2 regions of the Pseudomonas sp. SDT291_1_S447 genome follow, and region 1 is predicted to be linked to the other one. Evidence: riboswitches for the same ligand, from Rfam matches in the RefSeq annotation. Region 1 holds a riboswitch; the other holds the start of a gene.
What was found. Region 1 has a riboswitch for cobalamin ahead of ACW9IR_RS07490 (TonB-dependent receptor plug domain-containing protein). Riboswitches for the same ligand answer to the same signal wherever they lie in the genome.
Positions count from the first base shown of each region.

Region 2: another riboswitch for cobalamin. It lies ahead of cobO (cob(I)yrinic acid a,c-diamide adenosyltransferase); the one in region 1 lies ahead of ACW9IR_RS07490 (TonB-dependent receptor plug domain-containing protein).

Region 1 is NZ_JBSVXS010000014.1:28,928-44,835, forward strand. It holds gene panB (3-methyl-2-oxobutanoate hydroxymethyltransferase) at 1-559, shown strand, start outside; gene ACW9IR_RS07460 (aminotransferase-like domain-containing protein) at 547-1,956, opposite strand; gene ACW9IR_RS07465 (AAA family ATPase) at 1,975-2,526, opposite strand; gene ACW9IR_RS07470 (hemerythrin domain-containing protein) at 2,667-3,143, opposite strand; gene ACW9IR_RS07475 (PLD nuclease N-terminal domain-containing protein) at 3,384-3,587, opposite strand; gene ACW9IR_RS07480 (ABC transporter substrate-binding protein) at 3,642-4,565, opposite strand; gene ACW9IR_RS07485 ((2Fe-2S) ferredoxin domain-containing protein) at 4,562-4,921, opposite strand; gene ACW9IR_RS07490 (TonB-dependent receptor plug domain-containing protein) at 4,921-6,858, opposite strand; cobalamin riboswitch at 6,951-7,156, opposite strand; gene ACW9IR_RS07495 (LysR family transcriptional regulator) at 7,202-8,095, opposite strand; gene ACW9IR_RS07500 (zinc-binding alcohol dehydrogenase family protein) at 8,206-9,213, shown strand; gene ACW9IR_RS07505 (L-dopachrome tautomerase-related protein) at 9,262-10,434, shown strand; gene nfsB (oxygen-insensitive NAD(P)H nitroreductase) at 10,489-11,142, shown strand; gene ACW9IR_RS07515 (putative quinol monooxygenase) at 11,170-11,478, shown strand; gene mdeB (alpha-ketoglutarate dehydrogenase) at 11,515-14,178, shown strand; gene ACW9IR_RS07525 (hypothetical protein) at 14,231-14,479, shown strand; gene ACW9IR_RS07530 (EAL domain-containing protein) at 14,500-15,908, opposite strand, start outside.
Region 2 is NZ_JBSVXS010000215.1:63-4,350, reverse strand. It holds partial or broken gene ACW9IR_RS28755 (cobyrinate a,c-diamide synthase) at 1-1,161, opposite strand, end outside; gene cobO (cob(I)yrinic acid a,c-diamide adenosyltransferase) at 1,158-1,769, opposite strand; cobalamin riboswitch at 1,851-2,080, opposite strand; gene ACW9IR_RS28745 (hypothetical protein) at 2,244-2,828, shown strand; gene ACW9IR_RS28740 (PQQ-dependent sugar dehydrogenase) at 2,895-4,208, shown strand.

The DNA of each region.
Region 1 (15,908 bases):
GGCCGACATGCCGTTTGGCAGTTATCAGGAATCTCACGAGCAGGCCTTTCGTAATTGCGCTCAGGTATTGGCGCGCACCGGTTGCGACGCGGTCAAGCTGGAGGCCAACAAGGCCTTGGCGTCTACTGTCGAGTTTCTCGTGGCGCGCGGGATTCCGGTCATGGCCCATGTCGGCTTGATGCCGCAATTCGTCAACGTCATGGGCGGTTTCAAGGCCCAGGGCCTGACCGCTGAAACCGGTGCAGTGATTGCCGAAGATGCCCGGGCCAATCTCGACGCGGGTGCCTTCAGCCTGTTGCTCGAAGGTGTGGCGGAGGGCGTGGCGCGTCAGATTACCCTGGAGTCGAAAATGCCCACCATCGGCATTGGCGCCTCACCGGACTGCGACGGCCAGGTGCTGGTCACCGAAGATGTGCTCGGCCTGGGCGGTGAGCATCTGCCGCGTTTCGTCAAGTGCTACGCCGATGTCGGCGCGGTGATCAGCGATGCTTGCGCACAGTTTGCCGACGATGTGCGCCATGGCCGGTTTCCTGAGGCGCGGCATTGCTATGGACTGTAGACGCGGTTTTCTTCGGTGAACGCCTGCGCCAGTCGTTGCACCGCGTGGCCGATGTCCTTGTCCCAATCGAGGGTGTAGCTCAGGCGCAGGTACTGCTTGAAGGCGCCTTGCTGGCTGAAGATCTCGCCGGGGGCGATGACGATCCGCTCGGTCAGCAGGCGCTCGAACACCCGTTGCATGTCGATTGGACGCACAGCTTTGAGCCAGAAGCTCGCACCGCCCTGTGGGGTGACTACCTGCCACTGACCGTTACCGTGTTCTTCCAACAAAGTCTGTAGCTGTTGCATGCGCTTGAGCAACAGTGCTCGCAGGGTGGTCAGGTGCTGGTCGATGCGCCTGGAGTTGTAGAGTCTGGCAATAGCTTTCTGCCGCACTGGCGAGAGGCGAAACCCACGCTGCATAAACAATCGATGAAATTGCGTTGCATGCTGGCGGCACAGCACATAACCATACGGGGCTTCGCCGCCAATGATCTTGTCGAACGTCGAGAACACCAGCAGCTTGTCGGGGTCGGCAAAATCGCGATAGCGCGCGGGTGAATCGGAGAAGCTCAACTCGCCCCACGTATCGTTTTCAAACAGCCAGATTTCCCGCTCGGCCAGCCAGTAACAGATCTGCTGTTTATCCTGTGCTGGCATCAACTGGCCTTGGGGAATATTCATCGTGGAGGACAGCACCGCCAGGCGCACCGGTTCGTGCGTGAGTAACGCCTTCAACGCGGATAGATCGAAGCGGCCGTCATCGCCGAGGGGCATTTCGATGACACGGATGTTGGCCGCCTGCAACTGGCGCAGAATTGCCCACGAGCAGGGCGATTCGACCAGCGCCACGCTGCCGCCCAGATTCAAGGCACTGAGTGATAATTCCAGCACGCTGCGCAGGTCTGCGCCGATATAGACGTGCTCGGCCTGCCAGTGGTTGTGAGCGCAACGGGTGTAGTGTTCAGCCAGGGCCGCGCGCAATTCGGGTTCACCTAGGGGCTGATAAAGCGGCGCGTGCGAGTGCGGGTATTGGCGGGTCAGTTCGCGCTCCATTGTCAACAATGGGCCTTGCAGCGACAGCAGCATCGCCGGCGCATCGCTGCTCAGCGCCAGCATGCCGGGCCGACGGGCGCTGGCGAAGACGTGGTCCAGAAGATTGCCGGAGTTGGCGGTCACTGGCGCCGCCGGTATTGGCCGGGTGAAATAGCCAAATCTCGCTTTGGCGTGGATTCTGCCTTCGTCCTCAAGCAGTGCGTAGGCGTATTTGGTCGTCGACACCGAAACGCCGAGGCGCAGGGCCAGTTGTCGCAAGGACGGCAGTTTCTGTTCAGGCGTGCCACTTGAGGCCTCTATCAATCCGACGAGGTAGTGGTAGACATCCTGATAGGCAAATGACACGTCCTTGCTTAACGTCAATGCTGCTCTCCTTGAATGTCAGCGTGTCAGCGTCGGGTGCATTGAGGTTTTGGCAACATCGGCCAGTTCAGCCAGAAACGCTGAAATCTGCTGCGGTCCGCGCAAGTGAATGGCCGGGATCTGCGGTCCGACGGTAGCACGCATTGCTTCAATGCTCGGGCGATTGATACGGTCAAAATTCCACACGTATTTCAGGAAATGCAGAAAGGCTCGGTCCAGACGCTCGGTGCAGCCCACCGGCAAATCAGCGCGTGGGCGATTCAGTGCGCTGCGCAGAATGACCCGCTTCATGCAGGTCAACCGTGGCGTATCCAGCCAGATAACCAGCTCGGCACGGGGCAAGCGCAGATCGAAGGTTCGCCGCGAATAATTGCCTTCGCAGATCCAGGAGTCGCCCGCCGCGGCTTGGCGCACCCGTTCGCGGAACACTTCATTGTCCGGCTCTACCCAGTCCGGTTCCCAGAATAGCGGGTCGAGGTGAATCACTGGCAGACCCAGGCGCCTGCCGATCTCGCGGGCAAGGGTGGATTTGCCGCTGCCCGAGTTGCCCAGAATGACGATGCGTTGCACGTGCAAATCCCTTGCTGCAAAAAGTCGGCAAGTCTAAATCAAGCGTCTCCGGAATTCTGAAAAAACGCTCTGGGCGGTGGGGGCCGAGTGGCAACCAGAAAAAAGCCCGGCCAAAGCCGGGCTCGTCCACTTGCAACGGGTCAAGCTGCCATATTTCCCGCCGCCATTTCCTTCTTGCAGCTGGCTTTCATGGCTTCCATCTGCGCGCCCAGCTCTTCGAGTTTTTCCTTGCCCAAGAGCTTTTTCGCCTGAGGGAACATTTCCGTTTCTTCCTCTTCGATATGGTGCTCCAGCAGTTCCTTGACCACTTTAACCCGGCCGGAAAACTCCGGGGTGCCCGGGTCGGTCAGTTTCAGATCGGGCAGCACCAGTGAATCGACGGTGCGGTGTTCTTCTTTGGCTTCGAAGTACATGACGTCCTGTTCCTTGCTGCCGGCGGCCTTGAACGCGGGGTAGAGGATTTCCTCTTCGAGACGGGTATGGATGGAGATTTCCATTTCCAGTTTGCCCAACAACTCGACACGTTTTTTCAGCGCCCGCTCCGTCGAGTCGCTGAGTTGGCTGAGGATGTCTTTGACTTTTGCATGATCGGCTTTGAGAAGGTCGATAGCGTTCATGGGGGTTGCCTCTGCTGTCACGGAGTGAACACAGGCCGTTGTTTCACGGTGCTGTGAATGCCCTGAATCAGTGGCATTTGGCGTGCCAATCCATGGCTGGTAATCGACCGCTACAGATCAAGGGCTTACGACGTCACAGGCAAAAAGCCTTCGTGCAGCCTGCATGAAAAAGGCATTGCCAGCATTGCAGATCACCGCTTTCTCAGCTGGCAAGCACCGCGCGACGGCTAAGAAATCCGCTTACGACGCCGAATGCTGACGGACATGCTTGGGCCCTGCCAATGCCCAGGCAATCAAGCCAAACAGCGGCACAAACACAATCAGCACGATCCACACGCCTTTATTGCTCGATTTCCCCTCGCTCTTGCGCACCCGATTGATGGCCCAGAGTTCGATTAGCAGAAGAACTGCCGCCAGTACGATCCACACGGTTTCGATTTGCATTGGCTACCTCCTGATGGTCTATGCGTTAGGTGGCGTGGGGTGCGGCAGGTTCATTTATTTTTTGTTCAAGGCGTTGAGCTGGCGGGCCAGGTCCAGCGCCACTCGACCGCTGTTGAGGGTTGGCAGCAGATGGGTGAAGGGAATGTCGATCAGGCGATTTTCGCGCACGGCGCGCAGTTGCGAGAGCACCGGGTCACGGGTCAACAGATAGCGTTTGCGACTGGCCGGCGACCATTCGGCGTCGGCCAGCAGGATCACGTCGGGGTCGCTGGCCAGCAGGGTTTCGCTGTTGACGGTCACCCGATAAAGATCAATGTCGGCGAACACATTGCGTGCCCCGGCAGCCGCCAGCAGCGGAGTGACAAAGCCGCGCCGGCCTTCGCTGTCGAGGCCTTTTACTTCGCTGTCGAGATAGAACACCGACAGCGGTTTACCCGTACCGGCCAAGGTTTTGGCGCTGGCGAGATCGGCGTCCATGGCCGCGCTCAATTGCTGCGCCTGTGGCTGTTTGTGCAGTAGTTGGCCCAGCGTTCGCAAGTCGTTGCGCACATGCGCGAAGTAATCCAGCGAATGGCCGTTGCAGGCCGACTCCAGCAAATACGAACCGACACCGTTGCGCGCCAACCCTGAGCGCGAGGTCACCCCGTCGCCGAATGCGGTGGCAAAACCACCGATCACCAGATCCGGCTTCTGCGCGTACAGCACCTCGCTGGACGGGTACTGCCGCGCGATCACCGGCACGCCGAAATACTCCGAGGGTCGCTGCCCGGAAAAGGTGTCATCCAGATAGGCCACGCCGACCAACAATGGCCCCGCACCCAAGGCCAGCACGATGTCGGCCGCATGCTGGTTGAGCGCAACAATCCGCGAGGGCGGTGTTGGCGCAAGGTGCCAGTCTTCGCCGCAATTGCTGAAACTGTCAGCCAGCAGCGCTGACGAGCAGAGCAGGGCGCCGAGCCCACACCAGAGCTTCCTCATGTCCGCGCCTTGATCAGCAAATCCGCAACAACTTCACCGCCGACCAGATGCCCCTCGACCAGCCGCCGCACCTCATCGTTGCTGCGCACGCCATACCAGCAGCGCTCCGGATACACCGTGACAATCGGCCCCAGATTGCACGGAAACTGGCAGTGCGTACGCGTCAGCAAGACACCGCCCGGCGTTTCGATGCGATCGTGCGCGAGCAAATGTCGGCGCAAGGTTTTCCATAGCTGTTGGGCGCCGCGCTGAGTACAGCGCGGGCCGGTGCAGAGGAACACATGGCGCGCATGCTCGGGAACGTGCGACCAGTCCGGGTGCGTGTCGACGCCGTCGACGGTTTTGATCTCACTCATCAGAAGCGGTACGTGTAGCGCACTTCGGAGGTGAACGGCCGGCCGAGGTTGTCGACATTGCTCGAACGGCTGGTGACGTAATCGCGGTCGAAAAGGTTTTCCACCAGCAGGCTCACGCGGTGTTGGCGAGCGTTGTCGAGGTAGCGATAAGCGTCGGCGTCGACCACTGAATAGTTGCCGTATTCGACTTGCTTCGAGCTTTTGATGTCGCGGATATAGCGGATCGCACCGCCAACGCCCCACAGGCGATTTTCCGATTCGTAACCCACGCGGGAACGGGCGAAGAAGCTCGGGATGTCATTGATGGTCGCCCCCGTGCGCGATTCGGTGAGGTTGCGGGTCATGTCCGCTTGCAGACTCCACTGATCGTTGAGCGCCAGTTTCGCGTCAGCCTCGAAACCGCGCATGCGCACCAGGCCTTCACCGTTGACCCACTGAATGCCGTCGAGGGTGATCAAGTCGTCGATCTTGCGTTTGAACAGGGTCACGCTGGCGCTGAATTCGCGATCGAGCAAGAAGCCTTTGTAGTCGACACCCAGTTCCGCGTTGCGGCTTTTTTCCGGTTTCAGATTGCGATTGCCGATCTCGTCGCCCGGTTCATTGACGAACAGTTGCTCGGCGTTCGGCAGTTTGTAGGCGCTGCCGTATTGGCCACGCACGGACCAGTTGTCGTTGAGGTCATACAGCGAAGTGAGCATGCCAACCGTGGCACCGTCGCCACCGCTCATGGCTTCGTGGCGCACACCGATGCTTGGATGCCAGTCGGGCAGAGCGTCGATCTGCGGGCGCAGTTGCGTGTAGAACGCATGGGCTTCGGCCTTGTCGTTATCGATGATCAGTACATCGTCCTGGCCCTTGAACCATTGATTGTCGGTGCCAAACACCAGCACATGGCCGCCGGGCAATTCAGCCTTGCCTTCGGCCTGCACACCCCAATCGGTGAAGCCCCAATAGTCGTTGTGATTGATGACTTTGGTGCCGCCACCGGCGACGTTGTTGACCCGCGTGTAGCGCGTGTCCCAGTCGTTGATATGGCTTTTGACGAAGTAGCTCAGGCGCTCGTTGATGTTCTGCTCGAAGGTCGCCGTGGCGATCTGCTGCACGCGATCGTTGGTGGTCGTGTGATTGTCGACCGGGCGGGCGAAATCGAGGTTGGCGTCGGCGTATTGGTAGAACAGTTCCAGCCGCGAATCATCGCCGAACGACTGAATGGCCTTGCCGCCGAAGGTAGTGACTTCGTAGGCACGGTTCTTCTCGCTGACGTTTTTCATGTCGCGGTTGCGATACGGCTGGTAACCGTCGGAGACATTGTGGCTGACGTACGCCAGCAAGCCGAGATCGCCGAAACCGTTGCTGAAGATATTCTCGACGCGGGCGTCTTCGCTGGTGCCGCCGAAGCTGTCGACGCCCAGATTCACTTCGCCGGAAGCTTTGCGGCTCTGCGGGCTGCGGGTGACGATGTTGATCACCCCCGACACCGCTTGGGTGCCGAACAACAGGCTCTGGCCACCTTTGAGCACTTCGATGCGTTCGATGGCGTTGGCCGGCAGGGTATCCAGATACAGGCCGCCGTACAGTCGATTGTTCAGGCGCACGCCGTCGAGCAGGATCAGCGTGTCGTCGTTGCGCCCGCCGAGCAGCGAATAGGTACCGTAGTCGAACGGACCGTTTTTTGGCGCCACATACAGGCCGGGAATGAACATCTGCATGACACGGCTGACATCGGCGCTCGGACCGGCGCGCTCGATTTGTTCGCGGCTGACGATCTCGACTTTACTGCCGAACTTGGCCATGTCGGCGACAGTGGTCGATTCCACTGAAGGTGCAGAAACGATTTGCTGATTGAGTTCCAGCGGCGTGTCGTCGGCCAGCAGCAGCGGGCTGAACAGGCAGCCAAGGAACAGGGTTGGAGCACAAGTGTTGAAAGGTCGAATCATTGTCTTCTCGAAAAGGATCTTCGCAGAAGAGCATGCAGGAGAAGGCATCGCGCACAGCCAATACCGGCCCATGCCCGCCCACCGCAGGATTTTGCCAAACAGCATTTCAGGCCGGTCTCCGGGCTCGCGCGTATCGAGGCTTTCACCTTCCCATGGCCGAGTGGCCACAGTGGTCTGTCGAAAGCATCACGCGCATACCGTTGCGGGGGCAGCACCGGACTTGTTCGAAAAGAACGTACCGGTTTCCCGTTTCACCCCATGCACGGCGGCAGGGGGCACCTGAAACAGGGCGGCATCTGAACATCCGACGGGCGGTTCGTCAATGTGGCAAGCAACGGGGGGGCTATTGGATGCGTTCCAGAGCGGCAAACTGGTCACTCAACCACGTATAAAGCTGAGACACCGCCGGGCTGATCTGCTTGCGATGCGGGCACACCAGACTCAAGGGTGAGGCATTGCCGGGGAAATCCTTCAGCAGCACGATAAGTCGCCCTGCGATCACGTCTGCACTGACGTCCAGCCAGGATTTGTTGGCGATGCCTTCGCCGCTCAACGCCCAGCGGCGCACGACGTCGGCGTCGTCGCTGAACATCGGTCCCGAGACCTGGATCGTTTCACTGCCCAGGCTCCACTTGTCGTAGACCCGGCCACCTTGCTGGTAGAGCAGGCAAGGGTGGTTGTGCAGATCGTCCGGTGTTTGCGGGTATCCGTGGCGCTCCACGTATTCCGGTGCGGCGACCAGCACCCGCCGGTTCCACGGTGCCAGCGGCAGCGCCACGTAGTTGGCATCTTCATTCGAGCCGTATCGAATCGCGACGTCTACCGGGTCGCGAAACAAGTCTGCGATCTGGTCCGACAGGGAAAATCGCAAGGTCAGTTCCGGGTGCTGGCGGCGAAACAGCGTAAGCCACGGCAGCAAAATGTTGCGCCCCAGATCGGACGGCGCCGTCACTTGCAGCACGCCGCGCAACGTGGCGTTTTCACCGCGTAGGTTTTCCTGGCCTTGCTTGAGCGCCTCCAGTACCGAGTGGGCGGTGGGCAAGTATTGCTCGCCCTCGGCGGTTAATCGCAGGCTGCGGGTGGTGCGCGCAAACAGGCGCACGTCGAGTTCACGCTCCAGACGCTTGATCGCCGCGGCCACCTGACCGGGCAATAAATCGGCCTCAAGGGCGGCAGCGGTGAAGCTGCCCAGCGCGGCGCTGCGGGTGAACAAACCAAGATCATCAATGCGGATCATTTTCACTCCTGTAGTGAAAGTGTTGGCCCATTCTGCTGGTTTTTCTTTGTGCCTGGGAAGTCGAAGATGGCGGCAAGTGAGCACATCAGCTCTTCAGACAGCGAGTTTCCATGAAAGCCATCACCTTCACCCAACACGCTTTGCCCATTGAAGATCCGCAATCGTTGCAGGACATCGACCTGCCGGTGCCGACTCCCGGCCCACGGGATTTGCTCGTAGAAGTTCGTGCGGTGTCGGTCAATCCGGTCGATACCAAAGTGCGCGCCGGCACTTTCACCAAAGAACCGAAAATCCTCGGCTGGGATGCCGCAGGCATCGTCCGTGAGGTCGGTGCTGAAGTGACGCTGTTTCAGCCTGGCGACGAAGTGTTCTACGCAGGCTCCCTTGCCCGCACCGGCAGTTATAGCGAATTTCACCTGGTGGACGAGCGAATCGTCGGGCACAAACCGCGTTCGTTAAGTGCAGCGGATGCGGCAGCATTGCCGTTGACGTCGATCACCGCCTGGGAATTGTTGTTCGACCGTCTCGGTGTCAGCGAAGGTTCAGGGCAGGGCAAGTGCCTGTTGATCACGGGGGCAGCGGGCGGCGTCGGCTCGATGCTGGTGCAACTGGCCCGACAGTTGACGCGGCTGACTGTCATCGGCACCGCCTCGCGGCAGGAAACGGCTGACTGGGTCCGGCAGTTGGGCGCGCATCACGTCATCGATCACAGTCAGCCGCTGCTCGCACAGTTGCAGGCACTGGGCATTGACGAGGTCAGCCATGTCGCCAGCCTGACCCATACCGAGCAGCATTTTGCCCAGCTGATCGAAGTACTTCGACCACAAGGGCGTCTGGGCGTGATCGACGATCCTGAAAGCCTCGACGTGATGCCGCTCAAGCGCAAGTCGCTGTCGCTGCACTGGGAGCTGATGTTCACCCGTTCGCTGTACGAAACCCCGGACATGATCGAGCAACATCATCTGCTCAATCGCGTCAGCGATCTGATTGACCAGGGCATTTTGAAAACGACTGTCGGTGAACATTTTGGCGCGATCAACGCAGCAAACATGCGCCGTGCCCATGCCTTGGTCGAGAGCGGCAAGGCCCGAGGCAAACTGGTGCTCGAAGGTTTCTGATTTCACTCATTCAGACGGGCCTGTACGCGGGCCGGTCAGGAGCAGCTCATGCGTATGAAAAAGCTTTCTGCTGCATTGGTCATGGTCATGGCGGCGCCGTTCGCCCATGCAATCAGCGCCGTCGCGTTGCCGGCCAATGCCCCCGCCGACCGATCGTTCGGCACGCTCGAACAGGTCCATGCGTTCTATGACGCGATGCCCACCGGCGTGACCGTCACCGAGACCGGGCGCATCTTCGTCAACTTCCCGCGTTGGGGCGACAACGTGCCGTTCACCGTGGGCGAGATCCGCGACGGCAAAGTCGTGGCTTACCCGAACGCGGCGATCAACCGGGAAAACCTCAACGATCCCAGTGATGGTCTGATCAGCGTCCAGAGCGTGGTGGCCGACGGGCGGGGCCGTGTCTGGTTGCTCGATACCGCCGCGCCGGGTTTCGCCGACCCAAAACCCAAAGGCGCGAAGCTGATCGCGGTGGATCTGGTCAGCAACAAGATCGTCAAGCGTCTGGTGTTCCCGAACAACGTCATGTTGCCGAGTACCTACGTCAACGACATGCGTTTCGACTTTCGCACAGGCCCAGAGGGGACGGTCTATCTCACTGACTCGTCCCTGCGCGGACCGGGTGCGATCATCGTCATGGACATCGCCAGCGGCAGTGCCATGCGCCGTTTGAGCGGTGTGCCGGCGACCTCGGTTGACCCGACCTTTGTCCCGGTGGTTGAAGGCCTGCCACTCACCGTTGAAGGTCCGGACGGCAAGCGCAAACCGCTGGGCGTGGCCTCGGATGGCATCGCGCTGTCGGCGGACGGCAAGACGCTGTATTTCACGCCGCTGTCGAGTCGGCACCTGTATTCGGTGTCCACCGCGTTGCTGCGTGATGCCAACTTCAGTGAACAGCAACTGACGGCTGCCGTGCAGGATCTGGGGGAGAAGGGCGCGTCCGATGGTCTGGAGGCTGACGCCGCCGGCGCCATCTATGCCGGCGATTACGAGCACAACTCGATCCGCAAGCGTCTGCCGGATGGCCAATGGCAAACGCTGGTCCACGACCCGCGTCTGCTCTGGCCAGACACATTGTCCATTGGCCCCGACGGCTATCTGTATTTCATCGCCAACCAGTTGCATCGCCAGGCGGCATTCCGTTCCGGGCAGGATCAGCGGCAAAAGCCTTACAGCCTGATGCGTCTGAAGATCGACGCAGCGCCGGCGCCGACACGCTGATTTTCAAGCGGCATTGAGTTCTGCGTTTTCACTTTTCAGATCAGGAGTTCAATCATGGATCTCGTTTCTCTGGCCAAGCGCCGATTCACCACAAAAGTTTTCGATGCCGACCGCAAGATCCCCAGGCACACACTGGAGTTGCTGCTCGAACAACTGCGCAACAGCCCGTCGTCGGTCAACTCTCAGCCTTGGCATTTCGTGGTTGCCGAGAGTGATCAGAGCCGGGCGCGAATCGCCCACAGTACCCAGGGACCGTTCAGCTTCAACCAGCCGAAAATACTCAACGCGTCGCACGTCATCGTCTTTTGCACTCGCACACATCTGCCGGAGGAATACTTGCAAGCGTTGCTGGCTCAGGAAGCCATGGACGGGCGTTTTCACAATGCCGAGGCGCGAGCAGGGCAGGAGCGTGGGCGGCGCGGTTTTGTCGATCTGCATCGCTTCGATCAGAAAGACCTGCAGCACTGGATGGAAAAGCAGACCTACCTCGCGCTGGGCACGTTGCTGCTGGGTGCCGCCTCGCTGGGTATCGACGCGACGCCGATGGAAGGTTTCGACAGCAAAGTCCTCGACAGTGAACTGGGCCTGCGCGAACAGGGCTTCACCAGTCTGGTCGTGGTCAGCCTCGGCTATCACAGCAGCGAAGACTTCAACGCAGGCCTGCCCAAGTCACGCTTGCCGGCCCAGTCGCTGTTTACCTTTCTCTGAATGCAACCGGTCCCTGGAGTATTGAAGATGAGCAAGTCTACAGAAGCATTGATCTCGATTGCCGTGCTCAAGGCCAAGTCAGGCCAGGAACAGGCCTTGAAACAAGGCTTGCTGGCGCTGGTGGAACCGACACGCGCAGAGCCGGGCAATCTCGACTATGTGTTGTTTGAACTGCGCGACCAGCGCGGCACGTTCTACATGCGCGAGGCCTTCAAGGATCAGGCGGCACTGGATGCGCATTTCGCCATGCCTTACTTCAAGCGCTTTGCCGCCGCGGCGGATGAGCTCCTGGAGGAGCCGCTGCAACTGATATTTCTTGAGCACGTCTCGAACTGATCCAGTCTTCCATTCAACCTGTCAGGGTGTTCTGCCATGAAAGATACCGCGCCACGGCCAACCCACGGAACGCCGGTTCACGAAGACATCGATGCCATTGAAACCAACGAGTGGCTGGAAGCCCTGGCAGGTGTCGCCAAAGTCGGCGGCAGACCGCGCGTGCGGTTCTTGCTGTTGCGCCTGGCCGAGCAGGCCAGCCGTCTCGGCGTGCAAACGACGGCGAGTGCGTATTCGCTGTACCAGAACACTATCGCGCTCGAACAGCAGCCGGTTTATCCCGGGGATCTGGTGATGGAGGAGCGCATTACCTCGATCATTCGCTGGAACGCCCTGGCCATGGTGGCGAAGGCGAACAAGGCCTATGGCGAATTGGGCGGTCACATCGCCAGTTACGCCTCGGCGGCGGAAATTTTCGAGGTCGGCTTCAATCACTTTTTCCGTGCGGACAGCGAAGCCGGGCGGGGTGATCTGGTTTATTTCCAGGCGCACTCTGCCCCCGGGGTGTACGCGCGGGCCTTTCTTGAAGGGCGTTTGCAGGCGTCGCAACTGGAGCGTTACCGGCAAGAAGTGAAGGGCGGCGGATTGTGTTCCTATCCGCATCCCTGGCTGATGCCCGACTTCTGGCAGTTTCCCACGGGCTCAATGGGGATTGGCCCGATCAATGCGATTTACCAGGCACGGTTCCTGCGGTATTTGCAGCATCGTGGAATTGCCTCGACAGAGGGGCGGCATGTCTGGGGCGTTTTTGGTGATGGCGAGATGGACGAGCCGGAGTCCATCGCGGCGCTTTCGCTGGCAGCGCGTGAGAGTCTCGACAACGTCACCTTCGTGATCAACTGCAATCTGCAGCGTCTCGACGGACCCGTACGCGGCAACGGGCAAATCGTTCAGGAACTGGAGTCACTGTTCAGCGGCGCCGGCTGGAATGTGATCAAGGTGTTATGGGGTTCGGACTGGGACCCACTGTTTGCCCGCGATAACGGCCATGCATTGTTACGCCACTTCGCCGGGATGGTGGATGGCGAGTACCAGAATCTGGGCGCCAATGACGGTGCGTATAACCGCAGCCATTTCTTCGACCAGGACCCGCAGTTGCAGGCGTTGGTTGCAGACATGAGCCCGGAGCAGATCGATGCGTTGCGCCGGGGCGGTCACGACTTTCGTAAGCTGCATGCCGCGTTCGAGACCGCGCGCAAGCACAAGGGCAGGCCGACCGTGGTGCTCGCCAAAACCAAGAAAGGTTTCGGCATGGGCCAGATCGGCGAGTCGCGCAACACCTCGCACCAGCAGAAAAAACTCGATATCGAAGTGCTCAAGGCATTCCGTGATCGTTTCGCCTTGCCGCTGGACGATGAGGCCGTGGCACAAATGCGCTTCTATAAACCGGCCGACGACAGCCCCGAGCTGCGATACCTGCATCAGCAGCGACGGGCACTCGGCGGTTACCTGCCCAAGCGCAACGGTGTGGCTGCACCCATAGCAGTGCCACCGCTCGACAGCTATGGCCGTTTTGCGCTGAAGGCCGATGAGCGTGAAAACTCGACGACCATGGCGGTGGTGCGACTGTTCACCCATCTGATCAAGGACAAACAATTGGGGCCGCGCATTGTGCCGATTGTCGCCGATGAAGCGCGCACATTCGGCATGGCGAATCTGTTCCGGCAGATCGGGATTTATTCATCTGTCGGCCAGCTGTACGAGCCAGAAGATGCCGGCGCGCTGCTCTATTACAAGGAATCAACCGACGGGCAACTGCTCGAAGAAGGCATCACCGAAGCCGGTGCGATTTCTTCCTGGATCGCTGCGGCCACGTCCTACAGCGTCAATGGCGAGCCGATGTTGCCGTTCTACATCTACTACTCGATGTTCGGTTTTCAGCGCATTGGCGATCTGATCTGGGCAGCGGCCGATCAGCGCGCCAGAGGCTTTTTGATCGGCGCCACATCGGGGCGCACAACGCTGGCCGGTGAAGGACTGCAGCATCAGGACGGCTCCAGTCAGTTAATGGCAGCCACTGTGCCTAACTGCCGCGCCTACGACCCGGCATTTGCCAGCGAGGCGGCGGTGATCATCGACCATGGCAGCCGGCGCATGCTTGAGCAGCAAGAAGATGAGTTCTATTACCTGACGGTAACCAACGAGAACTACGTTCAGGCCTCACTTGAACCAGACGAACACGCGGATGTGATTCGCGGCATGCGCCTCTATGCCCGCTATGGCGAGGAGGTACCGGCGGTTCGTTTACTGGGTTCGGGAGCGATTCTGCGCGAGGTGATTGCCGCCGCGCACATGCTGGATCAAGAGTGGCAAGTCAGCAGCGAAGTGTGGAGCGTGACCAGCTTCTCCGAACTCGCCCGTGATGCCCGCGAGGTGCAGCGTCAGCAAGTGTTCGGCGGCGATGTCGAGTGCCAGAGTCACCTGCTGCATTGTCTGCCCGGTCACGCGCCAGTCGTGGCAGCCAGTGATTACGTGCGCGCCTATGCACAATTGGTGGTGCCGTATTTACAGGCGCCGTGCATCTGCCTGGGCACCGACGGATTTGGACGCAGCGACACACGCGCGGAGTTGCGCAGCTTCTTTGAGGTGGATCGCTATCACATCGTTTTGGCGGCGCTTGCTTCGGTCGATCCGCAGGCACATACCCAGGCTCGGGCGAAATACGCTATCGACGCCGACGCCGAAGCTCCTTGGAACTGCTGAGCCTACACGTCGTGTGTCGCTTCTTTCATCAACCCACATCAGAGGCAGATCCATGTCGTTCGGTACTTTGGTCGAATTCGGCGTCACATCTGTAAAAGTCGCACGCGCCCCTTTATATGGGCTGATGCTTGCAGCCGTGCTGGCCGGGTGCGCAAGCTTGCATTGGGTTGATGCGCCGTTTCTTGATCGCGACGGCACACTCTGGCTGCCTGCTGCGCAAATGGATCGCGTCGGTCTGTTCAATGACGGCACGCCGCGGGTGCAATGGCCGATGACGGTGTTTCGTTTGTCCAAACGGTAGGGTGGCAGGCAACCTTAAACCTACTGGAGCACGGCCTCCTGCGCATCATGATCGATCACAACGCTCGCCTGCTCTTGATAGAACCGTTGAAACTCTTCGGCCGGCATCGGTTTGGCAAACAACCAGCCCTGACCGAAATGCACACCGTGATCGCGTAGGTAATCCAGCTGCGCCGGGGTTTCGATGCCTTCGGCGACAATCTGCAGGCGCATGCTCTTGGCCATTTCGATGATGTGGTTGATCACCGAACCGGCGTCAGGGGCCTTGTCGATGGTGTCGACGAACGACTTGTCGATCTTCAGTACATCCAGCGGTAATTGCTGCAAGTGTTGAAGGCTGGAGAAACCGGTGCCGAAATCGTCGATGGCGGCCAGATAACCCAGTGCGCGGGCCTGATCGACGGTGTTGCGGGCCGAGTCGATTTCGACAAAACCGCGTTCGGTGGCTTCCAGCCAGATTTGATGCGCACGCACGCCGATCTGGCTCAACGCAGCTTCCAGCTTGGGCAGAAAACGGCCACTGCAAACGTCCTCGGCGGCCAGATTGATTGCCACGTGCAAATCGCGCTGTTCGACCAGCAGCGGGCCGAGATCGCGCATCACACACTCGATCACTTGATCGGTGATTGGCAGGATCAGGCCGCTGTGTTCAGCCATCGGAATGAACGCGTCGGGTCGCACCAGCCTGCCGTCCGGACGTTGCCAGCGCACCAGTGCCTCGGCGCCGATGCATGTCCCTTCGCTCAAATCCATGATCGGCTGGTAATGAACGACGAACTCACGATTGCGCACGGCTTGCTGCAGTTCGGCCAGCGGCGACAGGCATTGACGGGTGCGCCTGATGATCAGCAGCGCCAGGATGCCGGCCAGCAACCCGCCGATCGGCAGCAGCAACATCTCCATGCGGATCAGGCCTTGCAGCAGATCCCGGCGCGACAGAGCTGCGATGGCGACCCAATCGCCGCTGTGCACGAGGGTGTAGAGATAACCGTCCTGCAGACCCGAGGCGGGGCCGGAATGCACGCGTGTCAAAAAATGTTCGGCGCCCGGACGTGAGACGCCGACCAGATCCCCGGCAGAGGTGCCGACTGCCAGGTGCAGGTCTTCGTCCAGCATCACATGGAGAAATTGCGCGGGATCGACCAGCACATTGAAGGCCGCGTATTGCAGCGCCATCATCGGTTTGGCAGGGACGATGCGCGACTGCACACCGAGAGATATGCGCACACCGTCGGCGGTGGTGAAGTCTTCGCGCCATGGCGTCACGTGATGGCCGACTAAGCCCCATGAACCGCATGCGTAGATTTCTTGCTCGACATAGCCGACGGACTTCACCGTTAACGTGTTGATGGTCAGCAGGCGCATCTCATCGATACTCTCGGGCGTGCACGGTGCCAGCTCGGAACCGGCGATAGTTTTCAGTGCCCCGG
Region 2 (4,288 bases), on a different contig from region 1:
CGGCGTCAGTTCGGTGGTGGTCAGGGAATGATGATAAGTGTGCCCACGCAACGATCCTTCCGGCAAATCCACTGCTTGCAGCGCCAGTGCAGCCAGACGTTTTTGCATCACCGCGTCGCCCTTCAGCAGCCCAACCAACTCAGCGCGAGTGCCTTCAACGTCAGTCAAAGAATCCAGCAAATACAGCATCCCGCCGCACTCAGCGAGCAACGGTTTCCCCGCAGCATGATGCGCACGGATCGCCTCAAGCATCGCGGTGTTCTGCGACAACACAACGTGGTGCAGTTCCGGATACCCACCAGGCAAATACACGCTATCCGCCTCCGGCAATTGCGTATCGCGGATCGGCGAGAAGAAACTCAACTCAGCACCCATCGCCCGCAGCAGATCCAGACTCGCACCATAAATGAAGGCAAACGCCTCATCACGGGCGACAGCAATGCGCACATTTTTCAGCAACGGTTCGACGGCGATCACATCAGGCGCGGCGAATTCCACGGCCGGTGGCAGCGCTACCTCGCAACTGCTGGCCAATGCATCGGCGGCGGCATCGAGACGCGCATCGAGATCATTCAGTTCGCTGGCCTGGACCAGGCCGAGATGGCGACTCGGCAGTTCGATACCGGTCTCGCGGGACAATGCGCCGTACCAGCGAAGGCCTTCGGTGAGGCTGCCTTCGAGCAACTGCGCATGCCGCAACGTGCCGACACGGTTGGCCAACACGCCGGCAAACGGCAGATCCGGCTGATACTTCGCCAGGCCCAGCGCCAACGCACCAAAGGTCTGCGCCATGGCCGTCCCATCAATCACGCCGAGCACCGGCACGCCGAAGTGCCGCGCCAGATCAGCGCTGGATGGCGTGCCGTCGAACAGACCCATCACGCCTTCAATCAGAATCAGATCCGCCTCCGCGGCGGCTTCCCACAACAGCCGACGACTTTCCTGCTCGCCGACCATCCACATGTCCAGCTGATACACCGGCGCACCGCTGGCGCGCTCGAGAATCATCGGATCAAGAAAATCCGGGCCGCATTTGAACACGCGCACTTTGCGCCCCTGATTGCGATGCAAACGGGCCAGTGCGGCGGTGACGGTGGTCTTGCCCTGACCGGAGGCCGGCGCGGCGATAAGCACCGCCGGGCAGTGACGTGGTTGATTCAAAGTTCGACGCCTTTCTGCGCTTTGATGCCCGCCTGGAAGGCGTGTTTGAGCATGCCCATTTCAGTCACGGTGTCGCCCATTTCGATCATTTCCGGCTTGGCCGCGCGACCGGTGACGATCACATGCTGCATCGGCGGACGCGCCTGCAAATCGCTGAGCACCTGATCGAGATCGAGGTAGCCGTGCTTGAGGGCGATGTTCAGTTCGTCGAGCACCACCAGACCGATCGACGGATCGCGCAGCAGTTCGCGGGACACAGCCCACGCGGCTTCGGCGGCGGCGATGTCGCGCTGACGATCCTGGGTTTCCCAGGTGAAGCCCTCGCCCATCACATGAAAGCGCACTTGCTCAGGGAAGCGGCGGAAAAACAGCTCTTCGCCGGTGCTGTTGCGGCCCTTGATGAACTGCACCACACCGCACTGCATGCCGTGGCCCATGGCGCGGGCGAGCATGCCGAACGCCGAACTGCTTTTGCCTTTGCCATTGCCGGTCAGCACCAGCACCAGGCCGCACTCGTCAGGCGAGTTGGCGATGCGTTCGTCGATCACGGCTTTTTTGCGCTGCATACGCGCCAGATGGCGTTCGTCGCGCTCGGGGGAATCAGTCATGGGGGAGCTCTCCGTTGAGGCTGGATAACGGCGGGCAGGCACAAGAATAGACGGCAAAAAGCCTGGCATCGCCCACCGTGATGCCGCTGGATGGATCAGGCCGGTCTCCGGGCTCATGAGCGGCGTATGCCTGACTGCGCGCCTTCCCGCTTCTGTCGAGGCAGTGGCTCAAGGCGCAGTTTTCACTCATTTACCGTTGCGGGGGCAGCGCCGGGATCGTGGTGGTTCTTCGCTTGAAGACAACCCTCACCGGCTTCCCTGTTTCACTCTGTCGACGCAGGTCACAGAGCACCTGAAACAAGCCGCGAAGGTTAGAGGGTTGGGGGTGGAGCGTCAATTAAAGAGGCGGTCATCGGGCGAATAACTGCCGCCGATCAATTATCTGACGCCAATCTTGTGCCACACTGATACAAATGATATCAAAGAGCCATGCTTTTCCCGAAAAGCCCAATACAACAATAAAGGATGATGACGATGCAAGGCATGATCATCAGCAACCCGCGCCTGGAATTTCTGCGCCCGGTGCTTGAACGCTGGTTTGACTGTATCGACCGCTACAACGCCGTGCGCGGCGACAGCGACACCCCTTACTGGCATGACGAGAAAGCCAATCTCGGATTGCTCTCGGCCGCAGCCTGGATGGCCGAGCTGGTCACTTTGAATGACACTGCCACGCGCAAACAGAATGAAGAAGGCGAGCGCAATGCCCGCGCCGATCTGTTTCTCGCCGGCGCCGAAGACCGCGCCTTTATCCAGGCCACTCAGCGCTGGCCAAAGGTTACCAACCTCAATCTGACTCAAGCCCTGCTCGACATCACCAACGACGCCAAGCGCATCAGCTACGCCAGCGATCTCAAGCTTGGCTGCCTGTTTGTCGCGCCGCAAAAAGCCCAGCACAGCGCCAGCCCCGAAGAGCTGCAGGACATGGTCGACGACCTGCAAAAGGAACACACCTGCGCCGTCGCCTGGTATTTCCCCTACGCCTATCGCAAATTGCGCAGCGAAGCCGGCAACTATCACCCGGGCATCGCCGTGCTGTTCAAGGAAGCCCGCGGCTGAGCAGTTGAACCATCGGGCTTGCGCCCTCCTCTATGATTAGGAATGCATTCATAGGGAAGATCAGCAATGCGCAAGCCCCAGCTCGTTTTTGTCATCGCCTTCGCCGGAGGACTCGCCGCCTGCGGTGAAACCTCCAGCCTGCAAGTCTCCGACGGCACCGGCCCGTCACCGAAACTGCCCGAACCGAACAAGACCCTGATCCCGACGGTGAATATCGCCCCGGCAATCGGCTGGCCAGAGGGCGCTAAACCGACGGCAGCGACCGGCACACAAGTCGCTGCATTCGCCGAAGGCCTCGACCATCCGCGCTGGCTTTACGTACTGCCCAACGGCGATGTGCTGGTGGCGGAAACCAATGCCCCGCCCAAACCTGATGACAGCAGCGGCATTCGTGGCTGGGTCATGAAGAAAGTCATGGGTAAGGCCGGCGCCGGCGTGCCGAGCCCGAATCGCATCACCTTGCTGCGTGACGCCGACCACGATGGCGTGGCCGAGACACGCACGGTGTTTCTGCAAAACCTCAACTCACCGTTCGGCATGACCCTGGTCGGCAATGATCTGTACGTCGCCGATACCGATCGCTTGCTGCGCTTTAACTACGAACCGGGCGCGACCGAGATCAAGTCGCAGCCAATCAAGGTTGTCGATCTGCCCGGCGGCACGCTGAATCACCACTGGACCAAAAACGTCATCGCCAGCAAGGACGGCAGCAAGTTGTACGTCACGGTCGGCTCGAACAGCAACGTTGGCGAAAATGGTCTGGATAAGGAAGAAGGTCGCGCGGCGATCTGGGAAGTCGATCGGGCGACCGGCAATCACCGGATTTTCGCCTCAGGCATCCGCAACCCCAATGGCCTGGCCTGGGAGCCGAAAAGTGGCGCGCTGTGGACAGCAGTGAATGAGCGCGACGAGATCGGCAGTGATCTGGTGCCGGACTACATCACTTCCGTGAAGGACGGTGGTTTCTATGGCTGGCCGTTCAGTTACTACGGTCAGCATGTCGATGTGCGCGTTACGCCGCAAAACCCGGAGCTGGTGGCCAAAGCCATTGCCCCGGATTATGCCGTCGGACCGCACACTGCGTCTTTGGGCCTGACGTTCTCCGAGGGCAACAACCTGCCGGCGCAGTTCAAGGAAGGCGCGTTCATTGGCCAGCACGGCTCATGGAATCGCAAACCGCACAGTGGCTACAAAGTGATTTTCGTGCCGTTTACCGGCGGCAAGCCGAGCGGCAAACCGGTGGATGTCCTGACCGGCTTCCTCGACAAGGACGAGAATGCTTTGGGTCGGCCGGTGGGCGTGGTGATCGATCAGCAAGGTGGCTTGCTGGTGGCGGATGATGTTGGTAACAAGGTGTGGCGAGTGTCTTCTGCCAAATAACTTGCCGCCTGACACATAACAAATGTGGGAGCGAGCTTGCTCGCGAAAGCGTCGGGTCAGTCAATATTGAATTGAATGAC